Regions from separate parts of the Okibacterium endophyticum genome, predicted to be linked through region 2. Evidence: predicted binding sites of a transcription regulator. Region 2 holds the regulator's gene; the other holds the start of a gene.
What was found. Region 2 encodes HspR, which represses chaperone genes until heat shock. Its sites were predicted from a motif close to AAGTTGAGTCNNNNNGACTCAACTT; they were not measured.
Positions count from the first base shown of each region.

Region 1 (7,043 bases), on a different contig from region 2:
GAATCGCCACCGGGATCGGCATCGGCGGGCTGATGTCGTCGATCGGGGTGATCCTCAAGGAGTACAGTTCGCCGCGACGCCTCGGACTCGTGATGGGACTGTTCTCGGCCAGCTTCGGCTTCGGCGGGGCGCTGGGGGGCGCGTTGACCGGCCCGATCGTGCTGGCATCCGGCTGGCGAGCCGGGTTCATCGTCGGGGCTGTGCTCACCGGTCTCGCAATGGTGCTGGCGATCGTCGCGCTCGCCGAGTCCCTCGAGTTCCTGGCCACCCGAAAGAACGCTGACGCGCTCGAGCGGATGAACCGGGTCATCGGGCGGATCGGCGCAGCGCCTCTGCCTGCCCTTCCCGCACGAGTCGAGGCGCCGAAGGGCCGCCTGCGTGAGATCTTCGGCGCCGGCGTCCTTTCTCTGACGCTGTTGGCGATCGTCGGGTTCGCGCTGCTCCAGGTCTCGTTCATCTTTGTGACGACCTGGACGCCGCAGGCGGTGGCGATCGCGGGCGGTTCTCCGCAACTGTCGATCACGTCGTCGGTGTTTATGGGCCTCGGCGGCATCGTCGGCAGTCTCTTGTTCGGTCTCATCTCGAACTGGGTCAAGCTCTGGGTGCTCGGCACGGTCTCGACAGTCCTCGCGGGCGTCGCGCTCATCGGAGTCGCTGTGTCGACCAGCGCCGTCGGTGCCATCGTCGCCTTCGCTGTCGCCGGGGCGTTTATGGGCCTCGCCGGTGTGACGGGCTTCTACGCGCTGATCCCCGGACTCTATCCGGCGCACGCGCGAGCGTCCGGGTTCGGCATCGTCCTGGGTGTCGGACGCCTCGCCGCGATCATCGGTCCCGTCGCTGCAGGCCTGCTTCTCGAAGCCGGCTGGTCTCTCGCCGCGATCTACCTGCTCTTCGGGATTCCGGCCGTCGTCTCGGCGGTGTCGTTCGTCGCTCTCGGGATGCTGAGCGCTCGACGTGTCTCTGCGTCGCCCTCTGAACCGGCGCATCCGGTGACAGCGGCGGAACCCGCCTGAAGCGCTTGACCTGTTGCGGGCTGGGCTGTCGGCTGCGGTCGACGGCTCGGCCCGCAACCGCAGCGGCTGACAGCGCGTGAGCGCCGTTCCGCCCCTCGACGATCGTCAGAAGGTCCAGGTGGCGACGTGGCCAGCCGATCGGGCCAGCTCGTAGACTGGCGCTATGACCAGGACGCTCATCGCTGCGTCGGCGGACGACCCGCTCGAGCTGCTCGGCGCCCTGCGGTCGGCGCTCGACAGATCAGGCCAGGCGATCATGCCCGTCGTTGGCGCTCCGCCGCACCCGGACAGGGTCGGAACCGTGCCGCAACCCGTCGGCGTGGTGATCGCGACGTCCGGTTCGACGGGGGTGCCCAAGCGGGTCGCGCTCAGCTGCGACGCCCTGCTTGCCGGCGCCGGGGCATCCGCGACGACCATGGGCGGGCAAGGGCAGTGGCTGCTCGCGCTGCCCGCGCACTACATCGCCGGCCTGCAGGTGCTCGTGCGCTCGATCGCCGCAGAGACCGTGCCCGTTGTGCTGACGCCCGGGCGGTTCACGCCAGCCGACTTCATCGAGGCCTCTCGCGCCATGCGCGGTGAGCGCCACTACACGTCTCTGGTTCCCGTGCAGCTCGCGCGACTGCTCGAAAGCCGTTCGGGCGTCGCGGCCCTCAGGCGATTCGACGGGATCCTCGTGGGCGGGCAGGCAACGCCTCCGGCCCTTCGGGACCGCATCGAGCTGCTCGGGCTGCCGGTCTTCCGCACCTACGGATCGAGCGAAACGTGCGGCGGATGCGTCTACAACGGTGTTCCGCTGCCCGGCGTCCACGTGCGCATCACCGATGGGAAGATCGAGCTCGCCGGCCCGGTGCTCGCGGAGGGATACCTGGGTGATGACGCGCTCACCCGGGCGGTGTTCGTCGAAGACGACGGTCAGCGCTGGTACAGGACGGGAGACACGGGTGAGTTCGCCGATGGTGTGCTCCGCGTCACCGGTCGCGCGGACAACGTCATCGTGTCTGGCGGTGTGAACGTGTCGCTCGACCGTGTCGAGCAGGTGGTCCGCGGCATCAGGGGCATGAGCGAAGCAGTGGTGGTGGGCATGCCCGACGAGAGGTGGGGCGAGGTGCCGGTTGTGGTGGTCGCCGGTGCGCACCCGCGCTTCGAGGTGATCGCACAGACGGTGGCTGATGCTCTCGGCACGCCTTCGCGCCCGGCAAAGGTCATCAGCGTCGAGACGTTGCCGACGCTCGTCTCAGGGAAACCGGACAGGCACGAGATCGCCGCTCTCGCCCGCGAGGCGTGAGCACGCGGCGCGGCGCGGAAGCCGCCTGTGCCGTATCAGCCGAGAAGGCCGCATCAGCCCGCAAGCCGGTGCCCGCATCTGCCCGCAAGCCGGTGCCCGCATCAGTCGGGAATGCGAACCGCTATACACGAACGGGGCCGGGGAGCGTTCTCCCCGGCCCCGAACTCCCCTGGGCGATGCGTGCGGATGCGTGCGAGATCAAGCCTCTACGCGGCGCTGCTCTGACACCTCGACGGTCTCAGGCGAGTCGGTCGAGACGGCGATCTTGCGCGGCTTCGCCTGCTCGCTCACCGGGATCGTCACGCTGAGCACACCGTTCGTGTAGCTGGCCGTGATGTTCTCGGTGTCGACGCCCTGGCCGAGGTTGAGCTGCCTCAGGAACGAGCCGCCCGTCCGTTCGCGCGAGATCCACTTCACGCCGTCGCCCGCGGCGAGTGTGCGCTCCGCGCGAATGGTGAGCAGCTGACCGTCCACATCGATGTCGACCGAGCCGGGGTCGATTCCGGGCAGATCGGCGCTCAACACGTAGTGATCGCCGTCCCGGTAGAGGTCCACGGGCATCAGCCGAGGTCCGCGGCCCTCGAAGAGGGCGTTGGCGACACGGTCGAGGTCACGGAAAGGATCGAAATTCATTGCCATGTTCATCAGCTCCTTCTGGGTGAACGAGGGTGATTCTGACTCTGGTTCCTCAGTTGAGTGGATGTCGCTCAACTTGTCTTCAGATTAGCACTCGGCCCAGGAGAGTGCTAAGTGGTCTGTGCAGGCTTTGGGTGAACGTAAAGCATCTTCTGAGCGCTCTTGAAGGTCTCTGCCCGGTGTTCGTGAAACGCCAGAGGCGGCAGGGTCGAGGCGATCTGCCGTACAATCCAACGGGAACTGCAGGCGCCCGCACGGGCGTATGAACACAGACGGAGGCTGCCGAGTGGCGACGAAGCAAAAAGCGCGCAAAACCCGCAAGCGCACGGTCAGGAGCGGAAACCCGGCTGCCCGGCCGTATCGCGACATCCGCCCCGCAACGGCCAGGGACTGGATCGCCGGCGCGCGTCTCTTCACACTGCCGATGTCGGTCTCGCCGGTGCTGGTCGGCACCGGGGCGGCGATGGTCGCGAGTGATCCGGGGGTCTACCACTGGGTGCGCGCTCTCCTCTGCCTCGCCGTGGCGGTGAGCCTGCAGATCGGCGTGAACTTCGCCAACGACTACTCAGACGGTATTCGCGGCACCGACCGTGACCGCGTGGGGCCGTTCCGGCTCGTGGGAAGCGGCAGGGCGAAACCGAGAACGGTGCTCGTCGTCGCCCTCGTGTTCTTCGGGATCGCCGCTGTCGCAGGACTCGCGTTGACGGTTCTGACCCAGCAGTGGTGGTTGATCGCCGTTGGCGCCGCGGCCATTGCGGCCGCGTGGTTCTACACGGGCGGCAAACGGCCATACGGCTACTACGCGCTCGGCGAGCTCTTCGTCTTCGTCTTCTTCGGACTGGTCGCAACGGTCGGCACCACATTCGTGCAGGTGCTGACCGTGAACCAGGAGGCCTGGTTCGGGGCCGTCGCGGTCGGCTTGATCTCGGTCGCCACCCTGCTCACCAACAACCTGCGCGACGTCGCCCAGGACCGCGTCGCCGGAAAACGCACGCTCAGTGTGCTCGTCGGCCACGTGGCATCCCGTGTGCTCTACATCGTTTTTATACTCGTGCCCTTCGGCATCGCTGTATGGTTCGCGCTGTTCTATCCGATCGCCTGGCTGTCGCTGTTCATCCTGCTCGCCGCTCTTCCGGCCGCCATGATCGTCGCCACGGCGCGCACGGCGAAGGAGTTCGTGCTCGCGCTCAAGCTCACCGGGCTCGTGCAGCTGCTCTATGGCATCGTGATGCTCTGGGCGTTCTTCAAGTAGCCCCGGGTCTCAGGGGGTCAAGGCCTCGGTGTTCGTCATACGCCGTGTCGCGTCAGCGTTCGTCGTGGTGTGATTCTGCCGATCGCTCGCTCGGCTGTGCATCGTCTGCCGGGGCAGTCGTCCCGGCGATGTCGATCGCATCCTCGACATCTTCATCAGGGGACGATGGCGGGGTCTCGCGGTGTCTCACGGCATACAGGTCACGCGAAATGGCCTCGCGGGGCCGGCGCAGCACCAGGATCGACAGGCTCAGCCCGATCAGCGCGGCGGTCAGGGCGGCGATGTAGGGATTGAAACCGGTCGCGAGCAGCACCCCGAGCGGCACGATGAAAGCGAGCAGGCGGAGCACCGTGTAAGAGACGACGGGGGGAATGCGTTTCACCCGCCCAGTTTATGCCGCGAGTCTGTGCGCTTCGGCCGGTGGTGTTCCGCCGGTCTGCGGGCTGGTGTTCCGCAGAGCCGGGCTCACCGAGAGGGTGCTCCTCTTATGGCGACGGCCTAAGCAGCTGTGTCATCGCGCCTTTCCAGCGGCAGCATAACGGTGAAGACTGTTCGTCCCGGCCTGCTCTCGGCGGTGATCCGGCCTCCATGCGCCTCGACGATGGCTCGAGAGATGGACAACCCGAGTCCCGTGCTCCCCGCGTCCCTGTTTCGCGAGCTATCCCCGCGCGCGAAGCGTTGAAACAGCCGTTCCTGTGTGTCCGGGTGGATTCCCGGACCGTCGTCGACGACGCGGAGGACCGCGTGGTCATCGTCGTGACTCACCTCGGCCACCACTGTTGTGCCAGCCGGCGTGTGCATCCGCGCATTGGCGAGCAGGTTGACGACCACCTGGCGCAGACGGTTCTCATCGCCGGGGACCTCGATCTGCTCGTCGAGGTCGAGCAGCCATTCGTGAGTCGGGTCGGCGGCATGGGCATCGCTGACGGAATCGATGGTCAGCATCGTCAGGTCCACGGGATCTCGACGCAGATGTTGGCCCGCGTCGAGACGGGCCAGAAGCAGCAGGTCCTCGACGAGAGAGCTCATGCGGACCGCTTCGGCCGAGATCCGCTCGAGCGATCGTTCCTGGGTCGTCGTCATCGGGGCGTTCTCTCTGCGGGAGAGCTCGGCGTAGCCGCGTATGGAGGCGAGCGGCGTGCGGAGCTCATGGCTCGCGTCTGCGATGAAACGGCGCAGCTGTTCCTCGCTGTTCTGGCGGGACACCAGCGCCGACTGAACATGACCGAGCAGCGTGTTGAGCGACGACCCGACGCGGCCCACCTCGGTGTCGGGATCGGTGTCCTCCTCCGCCACGCGTTCTGGCATTCTCACCTCGCCGGCTGCAAGCGGACGCTGTGCAACGCGCTCCGCTGTCGACGCGACACGTTTCAGAGGACGCAGCGCTCGTGTGATGAAGAGGACAGCGCCGACGATCGCTGCGAGCAACGCCACGGCCATCACGCCGGCCAGGATCAGTGCGAGAGCGCCAGTTGTCGCGGCGACGTCGTCGAGCGAGTTTCCCGCGATGACCGTGTCGCCGCCCCGTGAGGCGGATGCGACGCGAAAAGCGCCGAGGTCGCCGCCGAGATCGACCGTCACCGGGCGTCGCTCCTCGACGTGCTGATCTCGCAAGACGCCGAGCTGAGCGGCGGTCAGCGACACCTCCGTGCCGTCGTCGGCGACATAGGCGGAACTGAGCACAGATCCCTCACTGTCGAAAACGACCTGCAGAGAGCCGATGCGCGGCTGCGGCCCCCGCTCGTCGCCGTCCGGAGCGCCGTCGTGCGGGTCGAAGGCGACATTCAGCGTGTCGAGGACTTGCTCGTCCAGACGTTCCATGACAGACGAGCGCAGTGCGAGAACGGTGACGATGCTGGTGATGACGAACACCACCCCGACCAACAGGCTGACGCCGGTCACCAGCTGTCGTCTCAGCGTCCACCGCCGCGGCCTGCTCACGCTGGCTTGATGGTGTAGCCGACCCCGCGCACCGTGTGGATCATCGGCTCGCCGAGGGTGTCGATCTTCTTGCGCAGGTAAGAGATGTAGATCTCGACGACGCTTGAGCGGCCACCGAAGTCGTAACTCCAGACATGATCGAGGATCTGAGCTTTGCTGAGCACTCGCCTCGGGTTCTGCATGAGGTAGCGCAAGAGCTCGAACTCCTTCGCGGTGAGCGTGACGGAGGCGCCGGCCCGCTCGACCTCGTAGGTCTCCTCGTCGAGGACGAGATCGCCCACTCGAAGCTTCGGGTCGGTGTCGGCGGCGACGTGGCGACGGGCGATACCGCGGAGCCGGGCGACGACCTCCTCGAGACTGAACGGCTTGGTGACGTAGTCGTCGCCACCGGCCGAGATGCCGGCTATCCGGTCGTCGACGGCGTCCTTCGCCGTCAGGAAGAGCACCGGAACATCGTTCCCCGTGGCACGCACCCGCCGCAGGACCTCCATACCGTCCAGCTGAGGCATCATGATGTCGAGCACAACGAGATCCGGCTCGAACTCCCGCACCAGGTTCAGCGCTTCTTGTCCGTTGGATGCCGTGCGCGCGTCCCAGCCCTCGTTCCGCAGGGCCATGCGCAGCAGCTCGCTCAGATTCGCCTCGTCGTCGACCACGAGCGCGCGAATGGGCGTCCCGTCCGGGCGTGTGAGGTGCGTTGCGCGGGAGCCGGAGAGTGTCATGGTCATAGTTAACTCGCTTTATGCCCGAGTTCACGCCGTTGACGCGTGAACCCGATCGGATCCGCCGGAACCGTGACAGCGCTCCGCACGGGCAGGAACGCCCACAGGCCGGCCGACGCCGACGCCAGGATCGCCAGGGCGACGACCGGATGGGACGCAATGAGGTCGAAAACCGGTTGCAATACCGAATCGCC
Region 1 is NZ_BAAGXA010000006.1:154,666-161,708, reverse strand. It holds gene ACYVF5_RS09340 (MFS transporter) at 1-1,013, shown strand, start outside; gene ACYVF5_RS09335 (AMP-binding protein) at 1,177-2,298, shown strand; gene ACYVF5_RS09330 (Hsp20/alpha crystallin family protein) at 2,497-2,937, opposite strand; gene ACYVF5_RS09325 (1,4-dihydroxy-2-naphthoate polyprenyltransferase) at 3,197-4,186, shown strand; gene ACYVF5_RS09320 (DUF4229 domain-containing protein) at 4,239-4,568, opposite strand; gene ACYVF5_RS09315 (sensor histidine kinase) at 4,685-6,127, opposite strand; gene ACYVF5_RS09310 (response regulator transcription factor) at 6,124-6,849, opposite strand; gene ACYVF5_RS09305 (HupE/UreJ family protein) at 6,858-7,043, opposite strand, start outside.
Region 1: ACYVF5_RS09330 (Hsp20/alpha crystallin family protein) is a predicted target of HspR. The motif match lies at 2,988-3,012, and genes of this name have one in related genera.

Region 2 (7,043 bases):
CGTTCTCGTCTGCCCACTCGTCCCAGATCGTGATGCCGCGCTCCTGCAGCCAGCGCACGTTGGTGTCGCCGCGCAGGAACCAGATCAACTCACCGATGATGCTCGTGAGATGCAGCTTCTTGGTGGTGAGCGCGGGGAATCCGTCTGCGAGGTCGAACCGCATCTGACGTCCGAAGACGCTGAGGGTTCCCGTGCCCGTTCTGTCGGACTTCTCGGTGCCGTTCTCGAGCACATCGCTGAGCAGATCAAGATATTGCCGCATGACTTCAGGGTAGTCGCAGTCGCCGACATACAGGGTCGTGATGCACCGGATGTCGCGGCCCTCTGCCCCGAATCGGACAGGCGGAACCCTCTGTCGCGCGGGCGTTCGCCCTGAGTGCGGGCATACGGACACCGGTGCCAGCGCATGGACCGGCGCCCATACGACAGGCGCACGCACAGCAGGCCGGCTCGCCCGTCGCGACAGACCCTAGCGCGTCGACACGGTGACCGTGAACTTGGTGTTGCGGCCTGCCTGCTTCGTCGGCCCGACGATCCGCTCGAGCGCGTCTCGGTATGCCAGGTGTGAGTTCCAGACCGTCCAGAGCTCGCCGCCCGGGCGCAGTACCCTCGCGGCGTGCTCGAACAGGCGCGGCGCCACCCCCGTGTGCACAGCCGCCCCCACGTGGAACGGCGGGTTCAGCATCACGAGGTCGGCCGACCCCGTCGCCTGTGACTCGAGGCCGTCATCACGCACCACGTGAACCATGCCCGTGACTCCGTTCGCCTCTGCTGTCGCGAGGGCGGATGCGACGGCGGCCGCCGACTGGTCGCTGGCCGTCACGTGGACGCCGGGCCGCGCTCGCGCGAACGCTGCCGCCAGAATCCCCGTTCCACAGCCGAGGTCAACGGCGTCGACGGCTGTCGGCAGCATGTCATCGATGAACCCGAGCAGAAAGCGGGTGCCGATGTCCACCCTCGTTCCCGCGAACACGGCGCCGCGTGCGCAGACCCACAGATCGAGGTCGGGGTGATGCTCCCTGGCGGGCCAGGTGGCGAGCCGCGAGAGCGCCTCACGTCGTCTCGGCCCGTGCGCGATGAGCAGCCGTGACTTCTGCCTGGCCAGGGTGGCGGTCACCGATTCGAAGGAACGCCCGATCACCTCGTTCATCGCGTTTGTCATGTGTTTGACGCGACCACCGGCCACAAGCTCGACCCCGTCCGACGCGAAGGCGGCGACGGTCGTCACGATCTCATCGAGCGCGTCGAGCTCACGAGTGAGCTGCATCAGCACCAGGTCGGCGCCGCTCACCAGATCGGAGCCGAGCTGCAGGTTGCGGTACCTGCCGCTCAACCCGAAACGCTCGGCGTTCGCGGCGAGCGCACGTTCTCCTGACAGCGGATCCTGATGAACACGGATGCCGTGCGGCGGCACCCGCTCGGGGACCATCGATGCCGTGCCGAGTGTGAGCGCACCGTACCGATCGCCGATCACCGCGACGGCGGCATCCGGCTGCTGCGCCAGAACGGGCGCGGCGTGGTCGAGAATCAGCCGGTCGCTCGCGTCGACGGCGAACAGGTTCGGCGCCTCGACGTCGGGCCAGCGGCGCAACCCGTCGAGAGAGAAATCAGGGCTGCCGATATCCGTGTCCCTCTGGTGTTCTCGCCTGATACGGCTGGTGCTGTGAATACGGCTGCGACGGTGCGTACGGCGGTTGCTGGAAGGGGTGCTGCTGGTACGGGTGCTGCTGGTACGGCGGTTGCTGATCGGTCTCGGGGCGCGGCCGCATGGCGTGAGCCATCCACCACCACGAGAGAAGTCCCAACCCCGCGGCCAGAACCACCGCGAGCACCGCGAGCACAATACCGACGCCGACCGCGCCGTCCGGGTTGAACTCGCCGTTCCCCACACTGATAACGGGTACGAGGATCCCCGAGAACGGTGTGATGACCGTTGAGACAAGCCACCACACCACAACGGCGATGCCGAGTCCGCTCCAGGTGATGGCAGCTCGTCGCTCGATGCCGTGCCCTTTGAGAATGAGGATGCTCACGAGATAGCCGAGCACCCAGATCACGATCCCGATGACGACGAAAATGACGAAGACCAGCCACGACGCCTCAATGCCGACCCCGAACCACTCCCCCATCACGTCTGCCCATTCACGATCGGTTGATGCCGCCGTGAGAAAACCGAAGAACGACGCGAACAGGGCGACGATCATTGCTATGGCGAGCGGGATCATGGCAATGGTGAAACCGATGGTCATCAGTGTGAAGCCGAGGGCTCCCGCGAGCATCGCTCCGCGTTTCGCTTTCGAGGTGAGGGGTGGTCGCGGCTGTCTCAGGGGAACCTGGTAGACCGGCGGCTGCTGGTATGCCGGGTATCGCTGCTGCCCGTAAGCGGGCTGCTGGTACTGCGGCTGCTGGTACTGCGGCTGCCCGTAGACCGGCTGCTGCCCGTAGGCGGGCTGTGGTTGCTGCGGCAGCGAGTGCTGCGGTGGCGCTCCCTGTCCCGTTGGCGGAGCGTACGCGTCTGACGACGGTGCCTGCGAAGGGTCCCGGGGTGGCTGCTGGCTCATGCTGATGAGCTTAGCCGCACGCCCCGGCATGCGCCCGAGCTGTTCTTCTGCATCTCGTTTCACGGGGCCTGTCGCACCTCCGCCGCCCGAAGGCAGTGGGGTTCTTGTGTGGAGACCTCGTCGTCGACCCTCGTCGTCGCTGATGGCCCACAGCGACGTGCGGCACACTTCATGGCCGCCATCGGCCCCAGCGCGGGATTGTCTCTGCCGAGAGCGCTCTGCGCGTGCTGTCGAACTCGACACACCGGGTCAGGAGCCGCGGGGCCGCCACACCATGATCTCTGTGCGGCGCTGCGCGCGCGTCCCGTTCTTCAGGGTGACGACGTCACCTTCAGCCCCGGCGGCGAAGACACGGGTTCCCGGCGTCTTGAGCACCTGCTCGGCGAGTGCGTGCTCGAGTTCCCGCACGCGCTTGCCGAGCTCGGCCACCTGGTTCTCGAGACTGAGGATGCGGGCGATCCCCTCGAGGCTCACACCCTCGCCGCTGAGCCTCGCGACCTCGCGCAACTGCTGAACATCGCGCATGGAATAGCGGCGGCTCTTGCCCGCCGTGCGACGGGGAGAGACGAGGCCAAGACGGTCGTACTGCCTGAGCGTCTGCGGGTGCATTCCCGCCAGCTCTGCCGCGACGGCGATCGCGAACACCGGTGAGTACTCGTCCATTCTTCCTCCTCCCCGCCTGGCACATCACCGCGCTCGCGCACGAAGACGCAGCGGCTACCCTCGCGCCTTCGCCAGCAGGTCTTCCCTCGGATTCTCGTGCGGTTCGAGATCGCGGTACCGCTCCAGGGCTTCTTTCGCCTCGGCGTTCAGGTGCGACGGCACAGCGACCTGCACCACCGCAAGCAGGTCGCCCGTTCCCTTCGGGGTCACGACCCCTCTGCCCTTGACCCGCAGCACCCGGCCAGACGGCGTGCCCGGGGCCACCTTGAGCTTCACGGGTTCGCCGCCGAGAGTGGGCACTTCGATGGTGGCGCCCAACGCCGCCTCGACAAAGGTCACCGGCACGGTCACGCGCAGGTTCAGTCCATCACGTTCGAACACGGGGTGCTTTCTGACAGAAACGGTCAATACGAGGTCGCCGGCCGGACCGCCGTCAGGTGACGGATGCCCCTTGCCACGCAGTTTGATCTTCTGGCCGTCCGAGACGCCGGCCGGTATCTTGACTTTGATCGTGCTACCTTCAGCGGTCTGCAGGGTGACGGTGTCTCCCTTGGTCGCCGTGACGAAGTCGATGGTGGTGGATGCCGTGACGTCGCGCCCGGGCGTCGGCCCGCCGAATCCCCGGTAGCCGCCGGACGGCTGGCCGAAGCCACCCTGTCCCTGTCCGCCGAACATCCCCCCGAGGATGTCTTCGAAGCCTGCGCCGCCCTGCTGGTAGCTGTAGCTCTGCCCGCGGGAGCCGCCCCCGAACATCCCGCCGAAGACGTCGTCGAAGCCGCCCGCGCCGCCGCCCGAACCCGGCGCCGTGAACCTGGCGCCGGAGCCCATGGCCCTGACCGCGTCGTACTCTTTGCGCTGCTCGGGGTCGTTCAGAACCGAGTAGGCCTCGGAGATCTCTTTGAACTTGGCTTCGGCCTTGGCATCGCCCGGCTTGGAATCCGGGTGGTACGCGCGAGCGAGCTTGCGATACACCTTCTTGAGCTCGGCCGGCGTCACGTCTTTCGAGACGCCGAGGACCTTGTAGAAGTCCTTGTCAAACCAGTCCTGGCTTGCCATCGATCACCTCACTCCGCCGGAACGGCGACAACAACCTTTGCCGCTCGCACCAGGGTGTCGCCGATTCTGTAACCGGTCTCGACAACGTCGAGCACCGTCTCGGCAGAGACGTCCGGGGTCGGCTGCTGAAAGATCGCCTCGTGCAGGTTGGGGTCGAAGGGGTCGCCGGCGGCACCGAACGAGGTGAGTCCGAGCTTCTGCACCGTGGCTCGCAGCTTTCCGGCGATCGTGGCGAACGGGGTGTCTCCCTCGAGGTCGCCGTGCTTCTCGGCCCGGTCGAGATCGTCGAGCACCGGGAGCAGCACCTTCACGACGTCTCCGCGTGTGCGATCGCGTTCGACGCCCGCCTGCGCTTCACGAGCCCGCCGAAAGTTGAAGAACGATGCCTGCTCGCGGGCGAGTTCGTCCTTCACCCTGGCGAGTTCCGCGGCGAGGCCCTCAACGGATGCCTCATCCTGGTCGTCGCCAGCGGCGTCGAGAATGTCTTGCACCGTCAGGTCGTCGGCCTCACCCGCATCGTCGAGCGGATCGGGCGCGACAGCCTCTGATTCCGGGGTCACCTGCGGCTCGGGGCCGGAAGCCTGTGCTTCCGACCCCTCGCCCTGCGGCTGAACCTCGTCACCGTTCTCTTCGGGTGTGGGGTTCTGGTCCGTCATTGCCTATCGTCCCTGCTCTGAGTCTTTCGACTCCTCGTCGTCAACGACCTCTGCGTCGACCACGTCTTCGTCAGAGGCGTTCTCGGCGGTGGGCTGCTCAGCGCCGGCTTCGGGCTCCGCCGACTCGGACTGCGCGTTCGCGTAGATCGCCTCGCCGAGCTTCACCTGGCTCTCGTTGAGCTTGTCGAAGGCCGTCTTCACAGCGTCGTCGTCGTCACCGGCGAGAGCGCTCTTGAGTGCGTCGACGTCGCCCTGCACCTCGTTCTTGACGTCTTCGGGCAGCTTGTCCTCGTTGTCTTTGATGAGCTTGTCGATCGAGTAGGCGAGCTGTTCGGCGTTGTTCCGCGTCTCAGCACGCTCACGCCGCTTCTTGTCCTCTTCGGCGTTCTCTTCTGCGTCGCGCACCATACGCTCGATGTCTTCCTTCGAGAGCGACGATCCGCCCGAGATGGTGATCTTCTGCTCTTTTCCGGTGCCCTTGTCTTTCGCTGACACCTGCACGATGCCGTTCGCGTCGATGTCGAACGTGACCTCGACCTGCGGAACACCGCGTGGTGCGGGAGCGATGCCCGTGAGCTCGAAGGTTCCGAGGTTCTTGTTGTCGCGGGTGAACTCGCGCTCGCCCTGGAACACCTGGATCGCGACGGAGGGCTGGTTGTCGTCTGCGGTGGTGAAGGTCTCGCTGCGCTTGGTCGGGATGGCTGTGTTGCGCTCGATGAGCTTCGTCATGATGCCGCCCTTGGTCTCGATGCCGAGAGACAGCGGCGTGACGTCGATCAGCAGAACGTCTTTGCGCTCGCCCTTCAGCACACCGGCCTGCAGGGCAGCGCCGACGGCGACGACCTCATCCGGGTTCACGCCCTTGTTGGGCTCCTTGCCGGTCTCTTTCTTCACGAGCTCGCTCACGGCGGGCATACGCGTCGACCCACCGACGAGCACAACGTGCGCGATGTCGGCGAGCTTGATGCCCGCCTCGCGGATGACGTCTTCGAACGGCTTCTTCGTGCGGTCGAGCAGGTCGCTCGTCATGTTCTCGAACTGTGCGCGGGTCAGGGTCTCGTCGAGGTTGGCCGGGCCGTTCTCGGTAAGCGAGAGGTATGGCAGCTGGATGCTCGTCGAGGTCGAGCTCGAGAGCTCCTTCTTCGCCTGCTCAGCGGCTTCTTTCAGCCGCTGCTTCGCGATCTTGTCGTTCGAGACGTCGACGCCCGTCGAGTCCTTGAAGCGCTTGATGAGGTGGTCGACGACGCGGTTGTCCCAGTCGTCACCGCCGAGACGGTTGTCACCGCTCGTCGCACGCACCTGGATCGTCGAGAAGTCGTCGTCTTTGCCCACCTCGAGAAGCGAGACGTCGAAGGTTCCGCCACCGAGGTCGAAGACGAGGATGAGCTCGTCTTCTTTGCCCTTGTCGAGGCCGTAGGCGAGAGCGGCGGCCGTCGGCTCGTTGATGATGCGGAGCACGTTCAGCCCGGCGATCTCACCGGCTTCTTTCGTGGCCTGGCGCTCGGCGTCGTTGAAGTATGCGGGAACCGTGATGACGGCATCCGTCACCGTGTCACCGAGGTACTGCTCGGCGTCACGCTTGAGCTTGCCGAGAATGCGCGCCGAGATCTCTTGCGGCGTGTATTTCTTGTCGTCGACGGCGAAGGTCCAGTCGGTGCCCATGTGGCGCTTGACCGACGCGATCGTGCGGTCGACGTTGGTGACGGCCTGGCGCTTCGCGGTCTCGCCGACAAGCACCTCGCCGTCTTTGGTGAAGGCGACCACCGACGGGGTGGTGCGGAAGCCCTCGGCGTTGGCGATGACCTTCGGCTCACCACCCTCGAGAACGCTCACCACGGAGTTGGTGGTTCCGAGGTCGATTCCTACTGCACGTGCCATGTGTTTTTCTCTCCTTTTAGACCGGTGGGTCTGGGTGATTCGGCCTGGTGCGGCGATGGATCCGCCGCGGCCCGCAATCGAAGTCTCAGGTAACCCTCGATAGTTGAGCAGCTACGACTCAAGTTTACGCACAGGTCAGAAATTGTCAAGAAAGTTGAGTGATACCCACTCAACTTTCAGCGATCGCTCCCTCCCCGTGTGCCGCAGCCGGTGCGGAGGACGCAGGTGA
Region 2 is NZ_BAAGXA010000012.1:389,033-396,075, reverse strand. It holds gene ACYVF5_RS15925 (thymidylate synthase) at 1-262, opposite strand, end outside; gene ACYVF5_RS15920 (class I SAM-dependent methyltransferase) at 470-1,591, opposite strand; gene ACYVF5_RS15915 (hypothetical protein) at 1,608-2,561, opposite strand; gene ACYVF5_RS15910 (heat shock protein transcriptional repressor HspR) at 2,811-3,224, opposite strand; gene ACYVF5_RS15905 (DnaJ C-terminal domain-containing protein) at 3,279-4,280, opposite strand; gene ACYVF5_RS15900 (nucleotide exchange factor GrpE) at 4,289-4,936, opposite strand; gene dnaK (molecular chaperone DnaK) at 4,940-6,814, opposite strand.